Regions from separate parts of the Mesorhizobium vachelliae genome, predicted to be linked through region 3. Evidence: riboswitches for the same ligand, from Rfam matches in the RefSeq annotation. Region 3 holds a riboswitch; each other region holds the start of a gene.
The links. Region 3 has a riboswitch for cobalamin ahead of RFM41_RS26850 (CbtB domain-containing protein). Riboswitches for the same ligand answer to the same signal wherever they lie in the genome.
Positions count from the first base shown of each region.

Region 1: it holds a riboswitch for cobalamin, as region 3 does, so the genes downstream of both, RFM41_RS17110 (DUF1636 family protein) here and RFM41_RS26850 (CbtB domain-containing protein) in region 3, are expected to answer to the same signal.
Region 2: it holds a riboswitch for cobalamin, as region 3 does, so the genes downstream of both, metE (5-methyltetrahydropteroyltriglutamate--homocysteine S-methyltransferase) here and RFM41_RS26850 (CbtB domain-containing protein) in region 3, are expected to answer to the same signal.
Region 4: it holds a riboswitch for cobalamin, as region 3 does, so the genes downstream of both, bluB (5,6-dimethylbenzimidazole synthase) here and RFM41_RS26850 (CbtB domain-containing protein) in region 3, are expected to answer to the same signal.

Region 1 covers NZ_JAVIIR010000007.1:252,786-257,941, reverse strand. Annotated here, with positions in the region: gene cobN (cobaltochelatase subunit CobN) at 1-1,570, opposite strand, end outside; gene cobW (cobalamin biosynthesis protein CobW) at 1,589-2,626, opposite strand; gene RFM41_RS17110 (DUF1636 family protein) at 2,629-3,054, opposite strand; cobalamin riboswitch at 3,095-3,298, opposite strand; gene RFM41_RS17105 (winged helix-turn-helix domain-containing protein) at 3,328-4,527, opposite strand; gene RFM41_RS17100 (NADH-quinone oxidoreductase subunit A) at 4,863-5,156, shown strand, end outside.
Region 2 covers NZ_JAVIIR010000020.1:95,258-100,413, forward strand. Annotated here, with positions in the region: gene glmS (glutamine--fructose-6-phosphate transaminase (isomerizing)) at 1-1,100, opposite strand, end outside; partial or broken gene RFM41_RS30445 (hypothetical protein) at 1,286-1,549, shown strand; gene RFM41_RS30450 (cold-shock protein) at 1,804-1,998, opposite strand; partial or broken gene RFM41_RS30455 (Mu transposase domain-containing protein) at 1,986-2,379, opposite strand; partial or broken gene RFM41_RS30460 (IS630 family transposase) at 2,686-2,883, opposite strand; cobalamin riboswitch at 3,205-3,404, shown strand; gene metE (5-methyltetrahydropteroyltriglutamate--homocysteine S-methyltransferase) at 3,501-5,156, shown strand, end outside.
Region 3 covers NZ_JAVIIR010000015.1:104,071-109,226, forward strand. Annotated here, with positions in the region: gene RFM41_RS26830 (methyltransferase family protein) at 1-265, shown strand, start outside; gene RFM41_RS26835 (PilZ domain-containing protein) at 269-541, opposite strand; gene RFM41_RS26840 (arginase family protein) at 757-1,635, shown strand; gene RFM41_RS26845 (histidine phosphatase family protein) at 1,659-2,228, opposite strand; adenosylcobalamin (AdoCbl) riboswitch at 2,314-2,457, shown strand; gene RFM41_RS26850 (CbtB domain-containing protein) at 2,458-2,667, shown strand; gene RFM41_RS26855 (CbtA family protein) at 2,714-3,454, shown strand; gene RFM41_RS26860 (hypothetical protein) at 3,506-4,087, shown strand; gene RFM41_RS26865 (EamA family transporter) at 4,157-5,104, shown strand.
Region 4 covers NZ_JAVIIR010000002.1:429,453-434,608, forward strand. Annotated here, with positions in the region: gene RFM41_RS05635 (pirin family protein) at 1-875, opposite strand, end outside; gene RFM41_RS05640 (DUF2277 domain-containing protein) at 885-1,151, opposite strand; gene RFM41_RS05645 (exodeoxyribonuclease VII small subunit) at 1,195-1,446, opposite strand; gene RFM41_RS05650 (histone deacetylase family protein) at 1,450-2,376, opposite strand; cobalamin riboswitch at 2,492-2,667, shown strand; gene bluB (5,6-dimethylbenzimidazole synthase) at 2,711-3,442, shown strand; gene RFM41_RS05660 (hypothetical protein) at 3,454-4,437, opposite strand; gene RFM41_RS05665 (TetR/AcrR family transcriptional regulator) at 4,566-5,156, opposite strand, start outside.

The DNA.
Region 1 (5,156 bases), on a different contig from region 3:
CGGGGCTTGCTTGTGCAGGCCGGCGTTCTGTCGCCTCGCGCGAACCTGTCCCTTCTGCCTTGCCCCACGCGGCCTCTATTGCATCGTGCGCGGCCTGTGGCAGCTCGGCCGAAAAGGCGAAGTAGTCCTCTATGGAGAGGCCAGGCCCACCCACCTCAAGCGCATTGAGCAGTTCGCGCGGCGATTGCGGAATCCCTTCAACCGCATAGCCCTGTTCCTTCAGGTCATGCAGCATGGCGAGCACGCTGGACGGCACGTCCAGGCCGACGGCGTAGCCGGTCCGTCCAGGCGCGCTCGGATAATCCGGGATCAGGATCGCCAGCTTGCGCTCGGCCCGCTCCGTCCGCTGCAGGCGGATGAACGCCGCGATCCGCATGGCGACCTGCGCGACCCGGTCCGCCTCGGGCCGGTTGGCGAAAGCACGAAACGCCAGCGCCGGATCGGTTTCGATCTCGCCCTTGAAGGAGATCGCGCCGGCGAGGATGCGGCCGTCGAGCTCCGGCAGGACCACATGCATGGCGAGATCGGCGGGCGCGAGGCCGCGCTGGTTCTTTTCCCAGATCTCGCGCCTCGTCGTGGCGACGATAACCTGGAAGACGGGTATGCCAGCGCGGTCGAACAAGGTCTCGGCGCCCGGTTCGGCGCCGGAGGCGAATGCGGTGGCGGTGATGATGGCGGCCGGGTTGAGCGAGGCGATGGCGTTTTCGACGAAGGCGAGAGATGTCGGATCCTTGAGACTGGACACGAAGATCGGCACTGGGGCGAGACACTGCGTCCGCAATGCGTCAACGAGTGCGTCTATGGGCGCGACGTCGGCGGCTAGCAACATAGAGCGGTAGAAGAGGATGGGGATGATGGACGCGGCGTTTCCCTCCCCCTCGAGGGGAGGGTGGCCCGCAGGGCCGGGTGGGGTCGCCTCGGCAGTGCTCGGCGCTTCTTGATGTCGGCTTGTGTCGCGGAGGACCCCACCCCCGGCCTGCGGCCGGACCCTCCCCACAAGGGGGAGGGGGACCACGCCGTGGCCCGGCAGATAATACCCCGCCTTCGGCACGCTCACCGGCTCGGCCACGGCCGTTTCCGACCCGGCAAGCCTCGCCAGCCTTTGCACCAGGGCCGCCATGTTCGCCGGGCCGCCTTCGCGGAAATAGCCGAGGAGGGCATCCAATTCGGCGCGCGGCAGGGTCGAGCCTTCGATCAGCCGCTGGTCCTCGTCATGGCTTTCGCCGGGCAGCAACGCCAGCTTGATGCCGCGTATGCGCGCCAACGCTGCAAGCTGGTCGCAGCCGTAGCGCCACCAGTCATAACCGCCGAGGATGCGGACGAGGATGACCTTGGCGTGGCGCGCGACGCTGTCGATCCACAGGTCCACCGACATCGGGTGGCGAAGGTCGCGAAGTGCTGCCAGCCGCATCGAGGGTAGCTGCTCCGCATCGGCCTTCCAGGCGGCGGCCAGGCCGGCGAGGTCGCTGTCGGTAAAGGACAAAGCCACGATATCCGCAGGCGTCTGCCTGAGGTCGATCGGCTCGGCGAGATCGTCGAGCGAAGCGGATGTGGTGGCGAGGATATGCATCGCTTTTTCGTGTTGGCCTCAGCCGGCGAGGATACGCTCGATCGCTGGGCGGTTCAGCCCCTTGAGGCCGATGACGACGAGCCGCGAGCAGCGGTCGTCCTCGGCCGTCCAGGCCCGATCATAGTAATGGTTGACGCGCGGGCCGACGGCCTGGAGCAGAAGCCGCATAGGCTTGCCGCCGACCTCGACGAAGCCTTTGACGCGCAAAACGTTTTCCTGCTCGGCGGCCAAGGCAACGCGCTTTGCCAGCTCGTCGGGATTGGCGATCGACGGGATGTCGATGACGAAGGAATCGAAATCGTCGTGCTCGTGGTCGAGCTCATCATCGTGATGGGTCTTGCGGTTCTCGATGTCGTCCTCGACGGCGAGGCCGAGGCCGAGCAGCACGGACGGATCGACCTTGCCCTGCGCGGTCGGCACCACTTTCACGGCGCGCGCGACATGCTCACCGATGACGGCGTTGGCGCGTTCCGAGCCCGCCGCATCCATCAGGTCGCTCTTCGACAGGATGATCAGGTCGGCGCAGGCGATCTGGTCCTCGAACACCTCTTCGACCGGATCGTCATGGTCGAGCGAATCGTCTGCCGCGCGCTGGGCCTGCAGGGCGTCCATGTCGGAGGCGACGCGGCCGTCGGCCAGGGCAGGCCCATCGACCACGGCGACGACGCCGTCGACGGTGACGCGGCTCTTCACCGTCGGCCACTGGAAGGCCTGGACCAGCGGCTTCGGCAGAGCGAGGCCCGAGGTCTCGATCAGGATATGATCGACCTTCGGTGTGCGGGACAGGATCTGGTCGAGGGCCGGCACGAAGTCGTCGGCCACGGTGCAGCAGATGCAGCCATTGGCGAGCTCGACGATGTTTTCTTCCGGACAGGTGTCGATGCCGCAGCCTTTGAGAATCTCGCCATCGATGCCGACATCGCCGAATTCGTTGACGATGATCGCCAGCCGCTTGCCCTTGGCATTTTCGAGCAGGTTGCGGATCAGCGTCGTCTTGCCGGCGCCGAGGAAGCCGGTGACGACGGTGCAGGGAACACGGGAAACGGATGCGTTCATGGTCAGTCCTTCAGCATGTCGAGGGGAGGGATGCGGGCAACCAGGCCGCGCTTGAGGGAATCGGGCCGACCGCGCCAGGGGATCAGGCCATCGGTCGAGGTGGCGAACAGCTTTGCGCCGGCGACAAGATCGGCGCCGCTGGTCGTGTCCAGATCGCCGAAGACGTAGCTCCAGCAGCCGTCGCGCAGGAGTGCGGCGCTCAGCCGGCGCTTGCAGTTGCCGAGGCATTCGACGGTGTGGATGCGGATGTTTTCGGCCGAAGCGGCACGGCGCGTATCTTGGGCCAGCAGCGCGCCGGCGCGCGGATGCGCGTCCGAGCCGGTCTCGTCGCGACAGGACGAGCAGACGATGACGGTCACACCGGCGAGCGCGTCGGGCTCGGACGAAATATCCGCACTGTTTGCCGGGAAACTGTCGTTGCGATCCAAAACCAGGCTCCTTGCCCGGAAAACCCGCCGGGCATTCGGATACTTAAAGTCTCAGACGGCAGGTCTCCTGGCTCGCGGGTCGTCGCCTTGAATGCCGCCTTCCCGGGAACATCCCAGTGGTTTTCGGCCGGGGCTCGTCGCTCACAGTTGCGGGGACAGCCGCGGATTTGGGTTTTTGACCCGCACCGCATTCCCTCTTGGCTCCTCCCTTTGCCGGGAGAAGACCGTCTGCGGCGGATTTAGGCTTATGGCTAGGCGCCTGTCAACGCGCGGCTACGACACCTTGATGTCGGCCAGCGCCGGACCCAAGTCGCCGGCCGGCGTCACTTCGATCGCCTCCAGGCCGAGCCAGGCCTGCATCTGCTTCAGCTCGTCGAAGAGCTGGGCGGCGGTTTCAGGCGGCGCCCCAGCCTCGGCATAGGCGGCGTGGACGCGCAGCACGCTGGCCGGGCGGTCGGCCCTGAGATCGACGCGGGCGACGATCCGGTCGCCGAGCAGGAAGGGCAGCACATAATAGCCGTATTGGCGCTTTTCGGCCGGCGTGTAGATTTCGATGCGATAGCGGAAATCGAACAGCTTTTCGGTGCGGGTGCGCTCGAAAACGACGGGATCGAAGGGGGCGAGCAGGGCGCGCGCCCTGATACGGCGCGGGAAACGGGCGTCCTTGTGGAGATAGGCAGTTTTGTCCCAGCCTTCGACCTTCACCGGCAGCAGTTCGCCGGCTTCGACCAGTTCCTCGATCCTGTCCTTCGTGTCGCCTGGCGCGAGACGAAAATAGTCGCGCAGGTCGCCATAGGTGGCGATGCCGTGGGCGCGGGCGGAAATGCGCAGCAATTCGCGATGCGCGTCCTCGATCGAGGGTACCGGCAGGTCAAGCACAGCCTGCGGCAAAACGCGCTCGGGCAGGTCGTAATAGCGCTCGAAGCCGCGCCGGTAGGCGGTGGTGATGCGTCCGGCCCAGAACAGCCATTCGAAGGCATGCTTGGCCTCGCTCCAGCCCCACCAGCCGCCATTGCCCTTGTGGCCTTCGATATCGGACGCGGCGATCGGCCCGCGATCGGCGACTTCTCTATAGATCTCGTCGATCATCGCCTTGCGTTCACGGCCCCATTTCGCAAGGCCGAGATACATCTCGTCGCCCTGCTCGGCGCGCTGCATGCGCCAGCGCAGCAGAGGGTAGGTCTCGACGGGCAGGAATGACGCCTCATGCGCCCAATATTCGAAGACCGCGCGCTTGCGGGTGACGGCGGCGTTGTCGAGCAGCGCAAGCGGGTAGGGGCCGAGGCGCGAATAGAGCGGCATATAATGCGCGCGCACCACCGCGCTGACGGAATCGATCTGTAACAGGCCGGTCCGGGAAAGCACACGGGCAAGGTGGCGGCGATCCGGAACCCCTCCGGGGCGAGGATCGTTAAACCCTTGCGCGCCCAGCGCAATGCGCCTGGCCATGGCGAGCGAGATTTTCTCCTTCATCAAGGTGTCCTTGCCCCGATCGTCCGTTGGATTTTTAGCCGGTGATTCCGGCCATGCTAGCAGGCAGATGGCGGGAGATATGTCAGGAGAGAAAAGTGGAGTAAAAAGTGAAAGAAATCAAACAGGAGCGGATCGGACCAGTTTCTTCCGATAAGGCGTCCAGGGCCGCGATTTGAACAAGGTTTGACTTGCGTCACCGAAACCGCTGCGCTAACCCTCGCCGCGTTGCAGCATAGGGCCCCTTAAAACGGTTCAGCGGTTAAACTGTCACGCTTCCGCATTAGAGTCCGTTGCTGTAATCAAAGTGAACTGCCCCGCCGAAGGAAAGCCGCCGCATGAGCGCACTCCTGAGTTCTTACCTGCCTATCGTCCTTTTCATCGCCGTGGCGATGATCGTTGGTCTGGCGCTTATCGTCGCTCCTTTCCTGGTGGCCTACCGCAATCCCGACCCGGAAAAGCTTTCCGCCTATGAATGCGGGTTCAACTCGTTCGACGACGCCCGCATGAAGTTCGACATCCGTTTCTACCTGGTGTCGATCCTGTTCATCATCTTCGATCTCGAGGTCGCCTTCCTGTTCCCGTGGGCGGTGTCCTTCTCGAAGCTCGGCATGCTCGGCTTCTGGTCAATG
Region 2 (5,156 bases), on a different contig from region 3:
CCGATTTTCAGTCCAAGTTTCTTGCAGTATCTCAGCGAGGCCAGCGTATCGGCGGTTTCGCCAGATTGCGAAATGAAAAGAGCAGCAGACTGGGGCGACAACGGGATCTCGCGGTAGCGAAATTCGGACGCAACGTCGATTTCGACTGGCAGGCGAGCATAGCGTTCGAACCAGTATTTTCCTATCAGTCCGGCGAGGTAGGCGGTGCCGCAGGCAGAGATCGCCAGGCTCGGAATGCTGGCAAAATCGAAGCTAGGAACCGGATCGGCGCGATTCTCTATCAAGCTGACATAATGAGCGAGCACATGGCCGATGGCCTCGGGCTGCTCGTAGATTTCCTTCTCCATGAAGTGGCGATGTTTGCCCTTGTTGGCCAGATAAGCCGCGGCCATAGAGGTCTGACGCGGACGCTCTACTGGGTAGCCGTCGAAATCGAAGATATCGGCACCCCCCTTGCCGATTACGGCCCAGTCACCGTCGATGAGATAGGTGACTTCATTCGTGAAGGGGGCAAGTGCGATCGCGTCGGATGCCAGAAACATCTCGCCGTCGCCGTGGCCGATTGCCAGCGGTGGTCCATTGCGCGCTGCGATGATGCTCGACGGATCATCCTCAAAAAGGATGGCGAGCGCGTAGGCGCCCTTGATGCGTTTCAACATGGCATGCATCGCTTCGCCCCGGCCCATGCCCTCCTGGCGGTGTCTTGCCACAAGATGGGCGACGACTTCCGTGTCGGTGTCGGTCTGGAACTCGGCTCCCCCCGCCGTCAATTCCTCCTTCAGCTCGGCAAAATTCTCGATGATGCCGTTATGGACGACGGCCACACCGTCGGTAAAGTGCGGATGCGCATTGCCTTCCGTCGGCGCTCCGTGGGTTGCCCAGCGCGTGTGGGCGATGCCAATGGAGCCGTTTAGCGGCTCTGCCTTCAGTCTCTTCTCTAGATTGACGAGCTTGCCCTCAGCGCGCCTCCGCTGCAAGGCGCCCTCGGTGATAGTCGCAACGCCGGCGGAATCATAGCCGCGATATTCCAGACGCTTCAAGGCGTCGACCAACCGCTCCGACACGGGCTGTTGCCCAACGATACCAACAATCCCGCACATGCCGTCTGCGACTTCTTTCCGGCGGCCTCGGTCGACGCACCAATCACGACGAGGATACCCAACGCGCTGCAATTCAGGATCCTCTAATACGATTTTATTAGGACGGTAAAATTGATTGTTGGAATAGCAATCATCCACCCGATAAATGGACAAAAGATGCGCGACGGCATTCCAACAGAGCCTTATCGATGCTGCATCTGCCGATTGACGTGGGCATCGAGACGGCACTCGACGCGGATGTGAAGTCGTGGCTCGCCTTCGCGGCGCAAAAGACCGACGAGTTGGTCGTGCTCGCCTTTGCCCTGGCCGAAGGCCGGGACGAGGTCGCCGCTGGTGTCTATGACATTCACTCGCCAGGGATCCCAGAAGCGGCCGAGATTTCCAACCTCATTAAGGATCCGGGAACGCCGGCACCTGCCAAGCGTACCCACAACAAAGCCGCAGCCTGACCGGACTTTTCAGGCTCGACTAAGCGGATCCGGCATGGTTTCGCACTTGCGATATAAAATTTGTGCGTTGCAATATCCGTTGCTATCGGTATGATCATGACTTGTCGACCATCTACTCCTCCCAGATGGTGCCGACGCTGAGTGGGCGCACCTCCTCCCGCGCCTCATTCGAAATAGAGTCCGCTGCCACCTCCTCCCGGCAGCGGGCTTTTTCTTTGTCTGAGGCGCAATTTCGGTTGGGCCAACGCATTTGGCTAGGCGAGGCGAATATTCCGTACCTCCAGGCCTTTCTTGCCCTGCCCGCATTGGACAAACACCTTCTGCCCCTCCATCAGCATGCTCAGTCCTGAGCGGGTCTGCGCGGTGGCATGAACGAAGATGTCCTTCTCACCGTTTTCAGGAGCAATGAAGCCGAAGCCTTTTCGGGATTGTACCACTGCCCCGGGCACAGGGCATGATCGCTCACCATCTGGCCGCATGACGGATGATCACACGGCCAGCCAAAACCACGACCTGGACGCTCTCGCCGATCAGGCGCCAGGGCACCGAGTAGCTGTTCGTATCCAGATCGATCGCACAGTCGGCCTGGACCTTGCGGATCAGGCCCCACAATTGCCCAACGGCGACCTGCCGGAAAGCGCGCGGAGCGCTCGAGCTTCAGCGGCAAAACGTTCCACGGGCGCAACGCCGGTGGTGCCGTGTTCGCCCTGGTCGGCAACTTCGCGCATCCACCGATCCAGATGCGCCTCGAACGCCGCCCAGCTCTCGAACCGCCGGCCGGCGTTCGCGTTCTCCTTGATGTAGCCGACTCCGCGTTCGTCTTTCCCCTCTGCTTCGTGTGGTGCAGCTTTGTTGCGCCCTTGAACCGCGCCAACTCCTGACTCCGCCTAGGATCGCGTGACGCAGAACTGCAGGCCGAGCACCTCGCGTCTGGAGCGAGCCGCCCGGCGAGGCCATGAAACGTTAAAATTAAATCCTCACCGAGCTTGAACAGAGATGATCAGTTTGTGTGCTTCTACCCCTTTGGGTTGCCCTAAATGAACTGCATCTGGCAATCGGATGTAGGCCAAGTTGCGAGCGCGCGGCTGGCCCCACCTTGGCACTGCTTTTCGAGCAGTAGTCGGTAGCCAGTAGTGGATTGAATCTAACACTTGGTGCCCACGTTTGACGGCGGCGATGATTTTGTTCGGGTCGGCGGTCCAGGTGAAGCGTTTGGGTTGTCGGATTATGCTCGGCGAAGAAGCGGTTGATGGCCGCCTACACGACAAGATGAAAGGCGCCTCGCTTGAGGCGTCGCTCGACAGCTCGGCGAAGAAGCCCTCGACGGGGTCGAGCCAGACACCCTGCCTTCGCGCCCCAATCCATTCGACCAAAGGCGCGGCTAACAACCCTTGCGCAGCCGGGCCGAACCGCCGTCTGTCACAGTTCTGCACAGCGCGCCCATTTGTCGATTTGGCCCGGGCCCTGCAGCAGCCAAGGTCTGGCTTCATGTAGCCAATCTGCCTTACCGCGTGCCGAATTAAATATATTCGCGATCCAAACGCCCCTTGTTCGTCCCTCCACGCGACTTGGAAATCACTGTGATAGTACAAAGTGCGTTCACATAATGACATAAAGATTTCTTTATGCGATGTTGACAAAAGAGCGGACTGCTGTGATTGTGTCCAAGCCATGGTTCTCCGTACGGCGCTGCCGCAGCGGAGCTAAGAGGGAAGCCGGTGCGATGCCGGCGCTGCCCCCGCAACTGTTAGAGGCGAGCCGACCCCACTCATGTCACTGAGGCGAACAGCCTCGGGAAGACGGATAGAGGCTATGACCCCCGAGCCAGGAGACCTGCCACGGCGAACTATTGTCCACGGGCGGGGTGTCTCGGTGGCCGCTGCAGCCCGGCGTTCGTACCGGCCTACTGGCGCCTTCGTTGTCCCCCACGCCCCAACCATCGGGGTATCGCATGACTCTCTCTCAGCAAATTCCTGTAGCGACGCTTGGTGTGCCGCGTATCGGTCGCAGGCGGGAATTGAAATTCGCGCTCGAAAGCTATTGGTCCGGAAAATCTTGCGCTGCCGACCTTCTCGCGACGGCAAAGGCACTCCGTGCCGCGAGCTGGGAGGAGCAGCGCGATCGCGGTGTGTCGAAAATCCCCTCGAACGACTTTTCGCTCTACGACCATGTACTCGACACCGCCGCCATGGTCGGCGCCGTGCCGTCTCGCTACGCATGGAATGGCGGCGAGGTCCCACTCGACATCTATTTCGCCATGGCCCGCGGCAACCAAGGTCAGACGGGGAATTGCGACTCTGGTCAGGAGCATGCGGCTGGCCCTGCCCTAACCGCGATGGAAATGACCAAATGGTTCGACACCAACTATCATTACATCGTGCCGGAACTTGACGACGATCAGGCGTTCACACTCTCGTCGACCAAACCGGTTGATTACTTCCTCGAGGCTAAAGCCCTGGGCATTCATACACGCCCGGTCATCCTTGGACCGGTCACTTTTCTCAAGCTGGCGAAATCACCTGCCGAAGGTTTCAATCCCCTCGCGCTCCTGCCGCGGCTTCTGCCCGTCTACGAGCAACTCCTGCGGAGGTTGAAATTCTCGGGAGCCGATTGGGTGCAGATCGATGAGCCAGCGCTTGTGCTCGATCTAAACCAGAACGAACGAGCCGCACTTGAATTTGCCTACGGGCAGCTGTCGAAGGCCGCGCCCGAGCTGAAGATCATGCTGGCTACCTATTTCGGGCCTCTGGGGGAAAATCTCGAGACGGCGATATCGCTGCCTGTGGCGGGCCTGCATTTTGATCTCTCGCGTGCTCCCGAACAGTTGGAGACGGTTGGTCGGCTCGCGCCTAAGGATCTGGTGCTCTCGCTTGGCTTGATCAATGGCCGTAACGTCTGGCGCGCGAACCTTACTGCCATTCTCGACCGCATCAAGCCGATCGTCGCGGGCTGGCCGTTGGACCGAGTCGAGATCGCGTCTTCGTGCTCGATGCTGCATGTGCCGATCGACTTGCGTATGGAGACGGCACTGGATGCGAACATCAGGTCGTGGCTCGCCTTCGCGGCCCAGAAGATCGACGAGCTGGTCATCCTGGCCCGGGCCTTGTCCCAAGGTAGAGATGCGGTGGCTGGCGAGTTGAAAGCTTCTGCCGAGGCTGCCGCGACTCGCGCAACATCCACGAAGGTCCATGACCCGCTCGTTGAAGGGCGGATCGCCGACATTAACGGCGCCATGAAGCAACGAAGGAGCGCATTTGCCGAGCGTTCCAGGGCCCAGGCCCGCGCGCTCGGCCTGCCGCCGTTCCCGACGACGACCATTGGATCCTTTCCGCAGACGCCTCAGGTGCGCAAGGCGCGTTCCGCTCACGCGAAGGGCCAGCTCAGCTATGTCGATTACGAAACCTTTCTGAAGAAGGAGATCGAGGCTGCTATTCGCTGGCAGGAGGAGATCGGGCTGGACGTGCTGGTGCATGGCGAGTTCGAACGAAACGATATGGTACAGTATTTCGGCGAGCAACTTTCCGGCTTCGCCTTCACCGAACATGCCTGGGTGCAGAGCTATGGGTCGCGCTACGTGCGTCCCCCCATCATCTTCGGCGACGTATCG
Region 3 (5,156 bases):
CACCAATGTGAACCCGACTTTGCCGACCACCGCGATCATCACCAGCGGGCCGTTCGGCTTTACCCGCAATCCGCTCTATATCGGCCTGATGGGGCTGCTTCTCGGGATCGGCCTGCTGTTTGACACTTGGTGGGCCGTTATCGCCCTCATCGCGAGCTTCCCCATCTTGCACTATGGCGTGGTGCTGCGCGAGGAAGCCTATCTGGAGCGCAAGTTCAGCGAATCCTACCGCTCGTACAAGGCGAGCGTGCGCCGCTATCTTTGAGCGTCAGCCCTTCGGCGCGTTGCTGTAGAGCGCGACGCCGACGCGATCGTTGCGCCGCCACCGCACCAAAGCGCGATAGGCCATATCGTCGGCTGGAACCTCGAGCAGGAAGCGTTCCGGGAGGGCGACATCTGCACCGACGCGCAATTCCGCGCCCTGCTCATGCTGGTTCCTGACGGAGCAGCCGATCCGGACGCCGTTGGCAATGATCGTGGCTTCCTTGAGCACGAATTCGCGTACATGAAGACGGCGCTCGGTCTCGGGATATTCGGCCATGTCCGGCAGGCTCCTCAGGCGAGGCTCTCCTCGCCACGGGGCGGCACCATAGCAGCGAGGCGTTTCCGTTCCGTTAGCGATCGCTGAAACGGCAGAAGCCTTGATATCCTGGTTATGCCGTACGGCTCGAAGCTTGACATAGGCCGTCTGCGAACCTTCCCTAGGCCGCGATGCTCAACCGAAGCATGATGCCTGCGGACGTGTTGGAGCCGACGATGACGACCACCAACGGTAAGACACTGCGGCTGCATATGCCTCAGTGGCAGGGCGGCAACCTCGAGGAATACCATCTCAGCTCAAGGTTGCTGTCGTGGCTGCTTCCCTTAGCCCAAGGACCTGAGGAGACCGTCACCGTTCCCCCTCCCGGCGACGGTCCTGCTCTCGACATCGAAGACGGCATCCTGGCAAAGCAGGCCCTGCTCGCTCAGGCACGCGCGGCACGAGCCGCCGTGGAACGGCACCAGCCGGACAAGGTCCTGACCATCGGCGGCGACTGCCTGGTCGATCTAGCGCCCATCGCCTACCTCAACAAGCGTTATAGCGGGAATATCGGCGTGCTCTGGATCGATGCGCATCCGGACGTGCAGACGCCGGAGGAAACCCCTCACGGCCACGCGCAAGTGCTGGGCATGCTGCTCGGCGAAGGCGATCCGGATTTCGTCGCCGAAGTCGACGTTCCGCTCGATCCGGCCAGGGTGATGTATGCCGGACTGGACGAATGGTCGCCGGCCGAGAACGAATTTCTCGTCCGCATGGGCTTGCGCAGCGCCGGCTCCGGCGAGGTTGCCGAAAGTTCTTCCACGGTCCTGCAGTGGCTCGAACGGCAAGGCATCGAGCAGCTTGCCGTCCATTTCGATGTCGATGTCATCAGGCCGCAGAGCTTCCGGCCGATCCTGTTCAACAAGCCCGGGACCGGAACGGACTTTCTCAAAGGCGTTCCGCGCGGCCGGCTGGAACCGGAGCATGTCCTGCGGCTGCTCGATGATGTCGCTGGCGCCTGCAATATTGTCGGGCTCGCCATCACGGAATACATGTCCTGGGATGCCGTCCAGACGCAAAGGTTGCTGCGCCGGCTGCCGCTCGTCGGCAATTGAACGCGGGCGATCTTGCGCAGCGTTCAGCCGGCGACGACGCCGCTCGCATGCAGCACCCAGCGGCGGCCGTCGCTGCGGAACTCGGTGAGCGATAGCGGCTCGATGTCGATCTTCCAGATCGAGGAAAGCGGCGCGCCCAGCACATGCACCATGGCGGCGCGGATCGGCACGGCATGGGTGAGCGCGATGGTGTGGCCGCTCTCAGCGCCCAGGCGCTCGATCAACGCGGCGACGCGCCGGGCGACGGCGGCAAGCGATTCGCCGCCATGGGGTGCGGCATCCGGATCGGAAAGCCAGGCCTCCATGCCTTCCGGGTCCTTGGCCTGCATTTCCTCGAAACCTTTGCCGGCCCACCGCGCGAAATCCTGGTCGGCAAGCAGCGGCTCGACCGTCGCATCAAAGCCGAGCGCCTCGGCCGTTTGCCGCGCGGCAAGCGCCGGGCTCGTCCAGACGTGGTCGGCGCGGCGCAGCGAAGCGGCCAGCGCGGCGGCGCGGTCGATGGCTTGCGGCTCCAGCGCCTCGTCATTCGGAAAGCGACCCTTGCGCGTGGCCCGCGTCGCGCCGCTTGCGATCATCGTCAGGCGGGCGAGCATCCCAAAACTCCCTGGTCCAGTGAAATTTCGGCCGCGCGAAGCCGCGTTGGCCATTACATGTCGTTGACAGGCGAACGAAGTGCTGACAAGTGTTTTAGCGCTATACGGGATTGGAAGCCGGTGCGAGTCCGGCACGGTCGCGCCACTGTGATCGGCACCAGCCGAAAGTCAGGCCTTATTCCGCAGCATTGTTCGATCAACGGGACGCAGTATCCCACGGGAGGTCAATATGTCCGACACCACCTTCACCCCCAGCTACGGTCCGGTTGCGATTCCGGTCCGCGAGCTTCTGCCCTGGGCCATCTTCGCTGGCCTGCTCTTGATGCTGGCCATCTATTTCGTCGGCGCGGAAGAAGGCGCGACGTCGCTGATCCGCGGCACGGCGGTGCACGAATTCGTGCATGACGGCCGCCACCTGCTCGGCTTCCCCTGCCACTAAAGCGGTTCGGCATCGCCGAACCCGCTTTCGATAAAGGGTTAGTGACATGGTTGGAAAACTTTTGCTGCGCGGCATGCTTGTCGGGCTGGTCGCGGGGATTCTGGCATTCGCCTTCGCCCGCGTCTATGGCGAGCCGCAGGTCGACAAGGCGATCGCCTTCGAGGACCAGCAGGCCCAGGCCGCCGGCGAGGCGCCGGAGCCAGAGATGGTCAGCCGCGCCACGCAGGCCGGCATTGGCCTGGCGACCGGCGTGCTGGTCTATGGCGCCGCCCTTGGCGGGCTGTTCTCGCTGGTCTTCGCCTACGCCTATGGCCGGCTGAGCTCGCTCGGTCCGCGCGGCACTTCGGCGCTCATCGCGCTGCTCGGCTTCCTTGCCGTGATCGTGGTTCCCGGCCTCAAATACCCCGCAAACCCGCCCGCGGTCGGCAATGCCGAGACCATCGGCTACCGCACCGAGCTGTTCTTCATCATGATCGTGGTCTCGATCGCGGCGATGGTGGCGGCGGTCGGGTTGGCCCAAAGGCTATGGAAGCAGCTTGGCGCCTGGAACGCGTCGATCGTCGCGGCACTTGCCTTCCTCGTCGTCTTCGCGCTGGTGAAGGCGGCGCTGCCCGACATCAACGAAGTGCCGGAGAACTTCTCGGCGACCGTGCTGTGGCAGTTCCGCGTCGCCTCGCTCGGCATCCAGCTCGTGCTGTGGACCGTCGTCGGGCTGGGCTTCGGCGCGGTTGCCGAGCGCGTCGTCGCGGTGCGCGACCAGCGCAGCCCGGCACGCCGCTACGCCTGAACTGAAATGCGTTGGCCGCCACGGTTCCTTGCCCTGGCGGCCAATTGCTTTTTGACGACCGCCCTGCTGGTCATGCTGGCCACATCCGCGCAAGCGCATAGCGGCTCGTCGGCGCCGCCTCCCCCCGGCATCCAGATCCCCAGCCTGACCCACGGCCAGATGGCGGTGATCGCGCGCTACCGCGGCGACATTCTTGCACTCGCGCAAGCACAGACCTTGACCGACCCGACCTTCCGGCGACTCTACAATCACGGCAATCTGCAATTCACCTACTGCCTCTGGGGCCTGATGCCGGGAAGTCTTGGCGACGAGGAGAGCCCGTTCAACGAATGCAGCCATGCCTATCTCGCCACCGCCAAGGCGCTGCTGACGTATATGGCGACGATGCCCTCAGCCGAGCGCGACGCGAAGGCGTTGATCTCCGACATCGATGCCGAGATGGTGCGCAGCGGCGCCTCCTGGATCCTTTGCCAATATAGCGGCGAGGCTTTCAGCACCGGCGCGGTCGTCGAGCCCCGGTGGCGAGACATGTTCTTCCACTTGCCGAGCCTGGCGGTCCTGCTTGCGACCATTGCTGCGCTTATCGCGGCCGGATGGTCGATCTTCGGTGCGCCGCGTAGTCGCGTGGCCTAGCTGTCCGCTGCAAGCCGGCGTAAGAAGCGCCATCCACCCAACGTCCGCACGGACCCGCAATCACCAGCCATGTTGGTCTCCGAAAGCCTCGCCCTCGCCGCCGCCTTATGCAGCGCGCTGAGCTCCATGTTCCTGAGCGAGCTCAAGGGCCGCGTTCCCCTCCTCCAGCTCGCCCGCTGGCAGATGCTCGCAACCTTCGTGATGACCGGCTCGGTGTCGCTGGCGATCGGCGGCTGGCACACGATCGGACCAAGGGAGTTCTGGCTGCTTGCGGGATCGAGCTTCGCCGGCATCAGCATCGCCAGCACGACCTATTTCGCCACCATCTATTCGGTCGGCCCGCGCATCACCGCGCTGCTCTTCTCACTCACCTCGCCTTTCGCGCTGGCGCTCGGCTATCTCGTGCTCGGAGAAACCGTCAGCCACTGGCAGGCGCTGGGCGTGGCGCTGGTGCTTGCAGGCATCGTGCTTGCCATCGGCATGCCGCGACGCTTCCTCAAGCGCGGCCACCTGGCGCCGGCCATGCCGGTCGTCACCCCTTCCACCGTGCCGGTGAGCACGGCGCCCGGCCCGCCGCTTACCGGGCGACTCGGACCAGGCATCGTGCTCGGCGTGACGACGGCGCTCGGCCAGGCGACCGGCACCCTTCTGGCGCGCCCGGCAATGGCTGCCGGCGTCGAGCCATTCACGGCCATGGCGCTGCGCTCGGGCCTCGCCGTGATCCTGTTCATCGCCCTTGCCGCGACGCCGTTCGGCAGGGGCAAGCGCGAGGCTGTCCAGTTCGGCACGGTCGGGCTCGCCGTGCTTTCCGCCTTCGTCGGCACCTCGCTCGGCATGTCCTGCCTGATGGCTGCGCTGCGCACCGGCAATGTCGGCATCATCTCGACGCTGTCCTCAATGACGCCGGTCATCATCCTGCCGATGGTGTGGCTGCGCAGCGGACAAAGGCCGACCGCGGCTGCCTGGGCGGGCGCGCTGCTGGCCATCGCAGGCACGGCGCTGATCAGCGTGAGGTGATGGGTTGCGCGTGAGGCTCGCGCCGAAGTCACTTCGATCCGAAGGCCAGCTA
Region 4 (5,156 bases), on a different contig from region 3:
ATATCGAAGCGGCCTGTCTTCCATTCCTGCTTGGCCTGCTCGATGCGTTCCTTCGAGGACGAGACGAAATTCCACCAGATGTAGCGCTTGGAGCCGAGCGAGGCGCCGCCGAACAGCATGAAATGCGCACCGCGCTCTGAGGAAACGACGATCTCCTCGCCCGGCTTGAACACCAGCAGCCGCTCGGCCGGAAAGGCGTCGCCGGCGATCGAGACTTCGCCTTCCAGTGTATAGATGGCGCGCTCCTCGGCATCGGCCGGGATTTTCACGGCAGCACCCGCCGCCAGCCTGAGATCCGCGTAAAGCGTGTCCGAAAGGGTCGCCACGGGCGAGCGCAGCCCCGAGAACTCGCCGATGACGACGCGGCCGCTGACGCCCTCTGCATCGATCTCAGGCAGACGAGCCACCGATGTGTTTGCAAACACCGGCGCAATTTCCTCCTTGCCGTCGGGCATCGCCAGCCAGGTCTGCAGGCCGGAGACCGACATCGGCGCGCCGCGAAGCTCTTCCGGCGTGCGCTCGGAATGAACGATGCCGCGTCCCGCGGTCATCAAATTCACGTCGCCCGGCGCGATCACCATTTCGGTGCCGAGCGAGTCGCGGTGCCTGATCTTGCCGTCGAACAGATAGGTGACGGTGGAAAGCCCGATATGCGGATGTGGGCGCACGTCGAGCGCATGGCCGGCGCGCAGGATGGCAGGCCCCATGCGATCGAAGAAGATGAACGGCCCGACCAGACGGCGCTTTGCCGTCGGCAGCGCGCGGCGCACCTCGAAACCACCGATATCCTTGGCGTTCGGAACCACCATCAGCTCGATCTGATCGCAGGCGAAGGCATCGCCGGGTTCAGGATCGTTTCCCGGAAAAAAGCTCATGGGTGTCCCTCAGGCGAAACGCAGCGCCGACCTGGCCTTCGCCTTGGCCGCCTCCACCTCGCGATTGCGCGGCTCCTGGCTGGTCTCGAGCGAGTCGATCAACTCGCGCGCGATCGCGGCGATCGCCTCGACCGCATGGTGGAAGGCATGCTCGTTGCGCTTCGAAGGTTTCGTCGAGCCGCTCAGCTTTCGCACGAACTGAAGCGCTGCGTCATGCACTTCGTCATTGGTTGCCGGCGGTTCGAAATTGGCCAGGGTCTTGATGTTGCGGCACATGGCTTGAACTCCTTACCTGCTTGCTCTGCCCACCCTATTCCAATTATTCCGCGTCCAGCGGCTCCGTTCCCACCGGCTTGCCGTCGCGTGACAGCCTGATCTTCTCGACCTTGTCCTCGGCAGCCTTCAAGAGCCGGTCGCAATGCGCCTTCAACGCCTCGCCGCGCTCGTAGATCCTTATCGACTGGTCGAGCGGGACGTCGCCGCGCTCCAGATCATCGACGATCTTCTCCAGCGCGTCGAGCGCCTGCTCGAAGCTCATCGCCTTGACGTCTTCATTGCCTTCCACTGCCATACCCTATCCCTTCATCAGCCGCCCGACATGGGCGGCGACTGAAAATGCCAGTCCCTGCAGATCGTAGCCGCCTTCCAGCAAGCTGACGAGCCTGTTGCCGCTGTGGCGCCCGGCACGCTCCATCAATTGCCCTGTCGCCCAGTCGAAATCGTCCTCGGTCAGGTTGATCTCGGCCAGCGGATCGCGGTGATGCGCGTCGAAGCCGGCGGAAATGATGATCAGGTCCGGCGAGAACGCGTCGATCGACGGCAGCACGCGCGACAGGAAAGCGTCGCGGAACAGGTCGCTGCCGGTCTGCGGCGCGAGCGGCGCGTTGACGATGTTGCCGGCGCCGGTTTCGCTCTTCGCGCCGGTGCCGGGATAAAGCGGCATCTGGTGCGTCGAGCAATAGAGCACCGAAGGATCGTCCCAGAAAATGTCCTGCGTGCCGTTGCCGTGATGGACGTCCCAGTCGACGATAGCGACACGCTCGGCCTGGTGCTTCTTCTGCGCATAGCGGGCGGCGATCGCCGCCGTGTTGAAGAGGCAAAAACCCATCGCCGTGGTCTTTTCGGCATGATGGCCGGGCGGACGGGCGGCGACGAAGACATTGGCGGCTCGGCCCTCGAACACATCGTCGACCGCGGCATTGGCCGCGCCGATCGCCGTCACCGCGGCCTGCCAGCTTTTCGGGCTGGCGCTGGTATCGGCGTCGATCGAGGCGATGCCGCTTTCAGGGATCGCCGCGCGCACGCGCTCGACGAAATTCTCGGGGTGCGCATAGAGGATGGTTTTCTCGTCGCCTTCCGGCGCCTTGACGCGATCGAGCGCCGCAAAGGCCTCGTCGTCGAGCACGCGCTCGATGGCGCGCAAGCGGTCGGGCCGCTCGGGATGGCCGGGCGGCGTAAGATGTTCCAGGAAGATCGGGTGCGTGTAGAGACGGGTGGCCATGGCGCCTAATCTAGGCACCGGCGGCGCGGATGACCATGTTCGAAAGCCGAATGGCTGGGGAAAATTGCGTCAGCCCGTGTCGCTGGCGCCATTGGCGCGGCCCAGGCTTCGCGGTAAGGTCTCCTCGCTGCTTGGTGCCCGCGACGCGGGAGAATCGGGAACACGGTTGAACTCCGTGGCGTGCCCAACGCTGTGAGGGGGACCGCGCCGGCAAAGCCACTGTCGATGACGGGAAGGCGCCGGTGCGGGAGGATCCCGAGCCAGAAGACCGGCCTGGCAGACATGGTCTTCCGCTTGGTCAGGCGGGAGACTGCTTGTCGCAAGGGGAAAAGCGATGACGGCAGCAGCGATCGCCATGAGCGGCGACGACTTTGATCAATTGGCGCGCGACGCGGTCTACCGGGCGATGTTCACCAGGCGTGACGTGCGCAGCCATTTTGTCCCCGACGATCTCGACGACAGTGTGCTCGCGCGATTGCTCAACGCCGCGCATCACGCGCCGTCGGTCGGCTACATGCAGCCGTGGAATTTCATTGTCATCCGCGATGCCCAGCGGCGCAGACAAGTGCGCGACCTGTTCCTCGCCGCGCGTGAGCAGGAACTGCCTGCGATCGAGGCGGAGCGGCAGGCGCTCTACCGCAAGCTGAAGCTCGAAGGCATCTGCGAAAGCGCGCTCAATCTGTGCATCACCTGCGACCGGCAGCGCTCGAAGGACTCGCCGCTCGGCCGTTGGCATAACCCGGAGATGGACCTCTACAGCACCGTCTGCGCGGTGCAGAATTTCTGGCTGGCGGCACGCGCCGAAGGCGTCGGCGTCGGCTGGGTGAGCATCATCGAGACAGAGGCGCTGAAGCGGCTTCTGGCGATCCCGGACCATGTCACGCCGATAGCCTATCTCTGCGTCGGCCGCGTCTCGGCCTTCGCGCCGAGGCCGGACCTCGAGGCGAATGGCTGGGGCAAACGCCTGCCCCTGCCCGAGCTGGTGATGAGCGAGACGTTTCGCGGTGCCGGCGAGGCACCGCTCAAATCGGCGATAGCAAGGCTTGGCAGCGCGCCGAAGCGCTGACCAGCAGCAGATCAAGCGGCTCGCGGGGTATCCCAGCGTGAGCCGCTGCCGAAGGAGACCAGCGCTTTGTCGCGCAGTTCCCTGAACTTCGACGAGGTCTCGGCCAGCCGGCGGTCCCATTCGGGATTGGGCGTCTGGCCTTCGATGGCTTCGAAATAGACCTGCATCAGCGAGGCGATGGCGAAGGGCTCGATGAAGGCCGCCTTGAAGGCCCAGGCAAAGACGATGGCCAGCACGAAGGCCCAGCCGGCAAGCTGGCCCGGCATCACCCACAGGATGGCGGCCGCCGGGGCCAGCATCAACAGGAAGATGACGAAGGACACGCCCCACATGATCACCGCCAGCCAGACGGCGTTCTTGACCATGTGCCTGCCATTTTGCGCGTAAAGCACGACGCCTTGCCGCGCCGTCTCGAAGGGCGAGCTCGAATTGATGCGGATGTTGTAGCCGAGGATGATCTCGTCGACATAGGTCAGCGAGATGCGGATGACGGTGTTGATGAAGCTGACCAGGCCGCTCAAGCCCGGAATGGGCAGGAAGGCAGCGATGCCGCCGATCAGGCCGGTGATGGCGCGAATGGCGCCCTTGACCAGCTGGTCGACGACGAAAAGGATGTTGGCTTCGGCAAAACGCTGGGTGACCACTTCCTTGGCATAGGCAATCTGGTTCTGGCCGTCGGGAACGTCATGGCCGTCGATCAGATGCACCATGACGGCGATATGGCCCGCCTTCAGCACATAGAGGATGTATTCGCGGATCCAGTAGACGGCGATCGACACGACGCCGAAGCCGACCACGCCGCCCCAGAGCGCGAAGGACATCGGACCATCGGGATCGGTCGAGATGTGGCCGACACCATAGCCGACGCTGGCGCCGGTGCCGGTCGCCATGATGTAGGCGACCGTTATGCCGAAATAGACGATCATGCGAAAGACGATGAACGGCCATGTCCGCATCATGATGGACACCGACCTGGCGATGCTGAAGTCCCACATGCCCCGACTCTCCCACCCGCGGAGTTGGCGCGAGAAGATGCGCTCGTGCCGGGGAAAGTCAATTGCGGCGCGGTCGGCCACGGTCAAAACCGGTGCACAAGCCCGGCGATGGTTACTCTATCGTGCGGTCAGGCCTTTTTGCGCAGGCCTTCGAGCAGCTGCTTGAACGCCGCGATTGCCTTCTTCGAGGTGGCTTCGGGGTCATTGGAATTGGCGATGCGCTGTGCGGCCTGGCTGCTGGCGCCGTTGATCAGCCGTGCGGTCGTCTCGGGATCAAGGTCCGGAACGACCACGCCATCGTCCTGCAGCCTCGTCAGATGGTCGGTCATCGACGCCGTGCAGGCACTGGCATTTGGCCACTGCGCCGGGTCGCCAAGCACGGCCGGGCCGTCGCGGAACATGATGCGCTGGATTTCCGGCTCCAGCGCCATCTCGATATAGGTGGTGCATTCGTCGACGAAATGCTGCCAGCGGGTCGGCGCTTTCGAGGCGACCTCGTTCACCCGCAACGCCATCTCGCCGTCGATCTCGGCGATCACCGCCTGCAGCAGCCCCTTCTTGTCGCCGAAGTGATGGTAGAGCGCGCCGCGCGTCAGGCCGGCCGAAGCGGTGAAGTCGTCCATCGAGGCTCCGGCATAGCCGATCGTGCCGAAGGCGTGGCGGGCGGCCGCGATCAGCTTGGCGCGGGTCTCGGCGATCATCTCCTTGCGCGGTCTGTG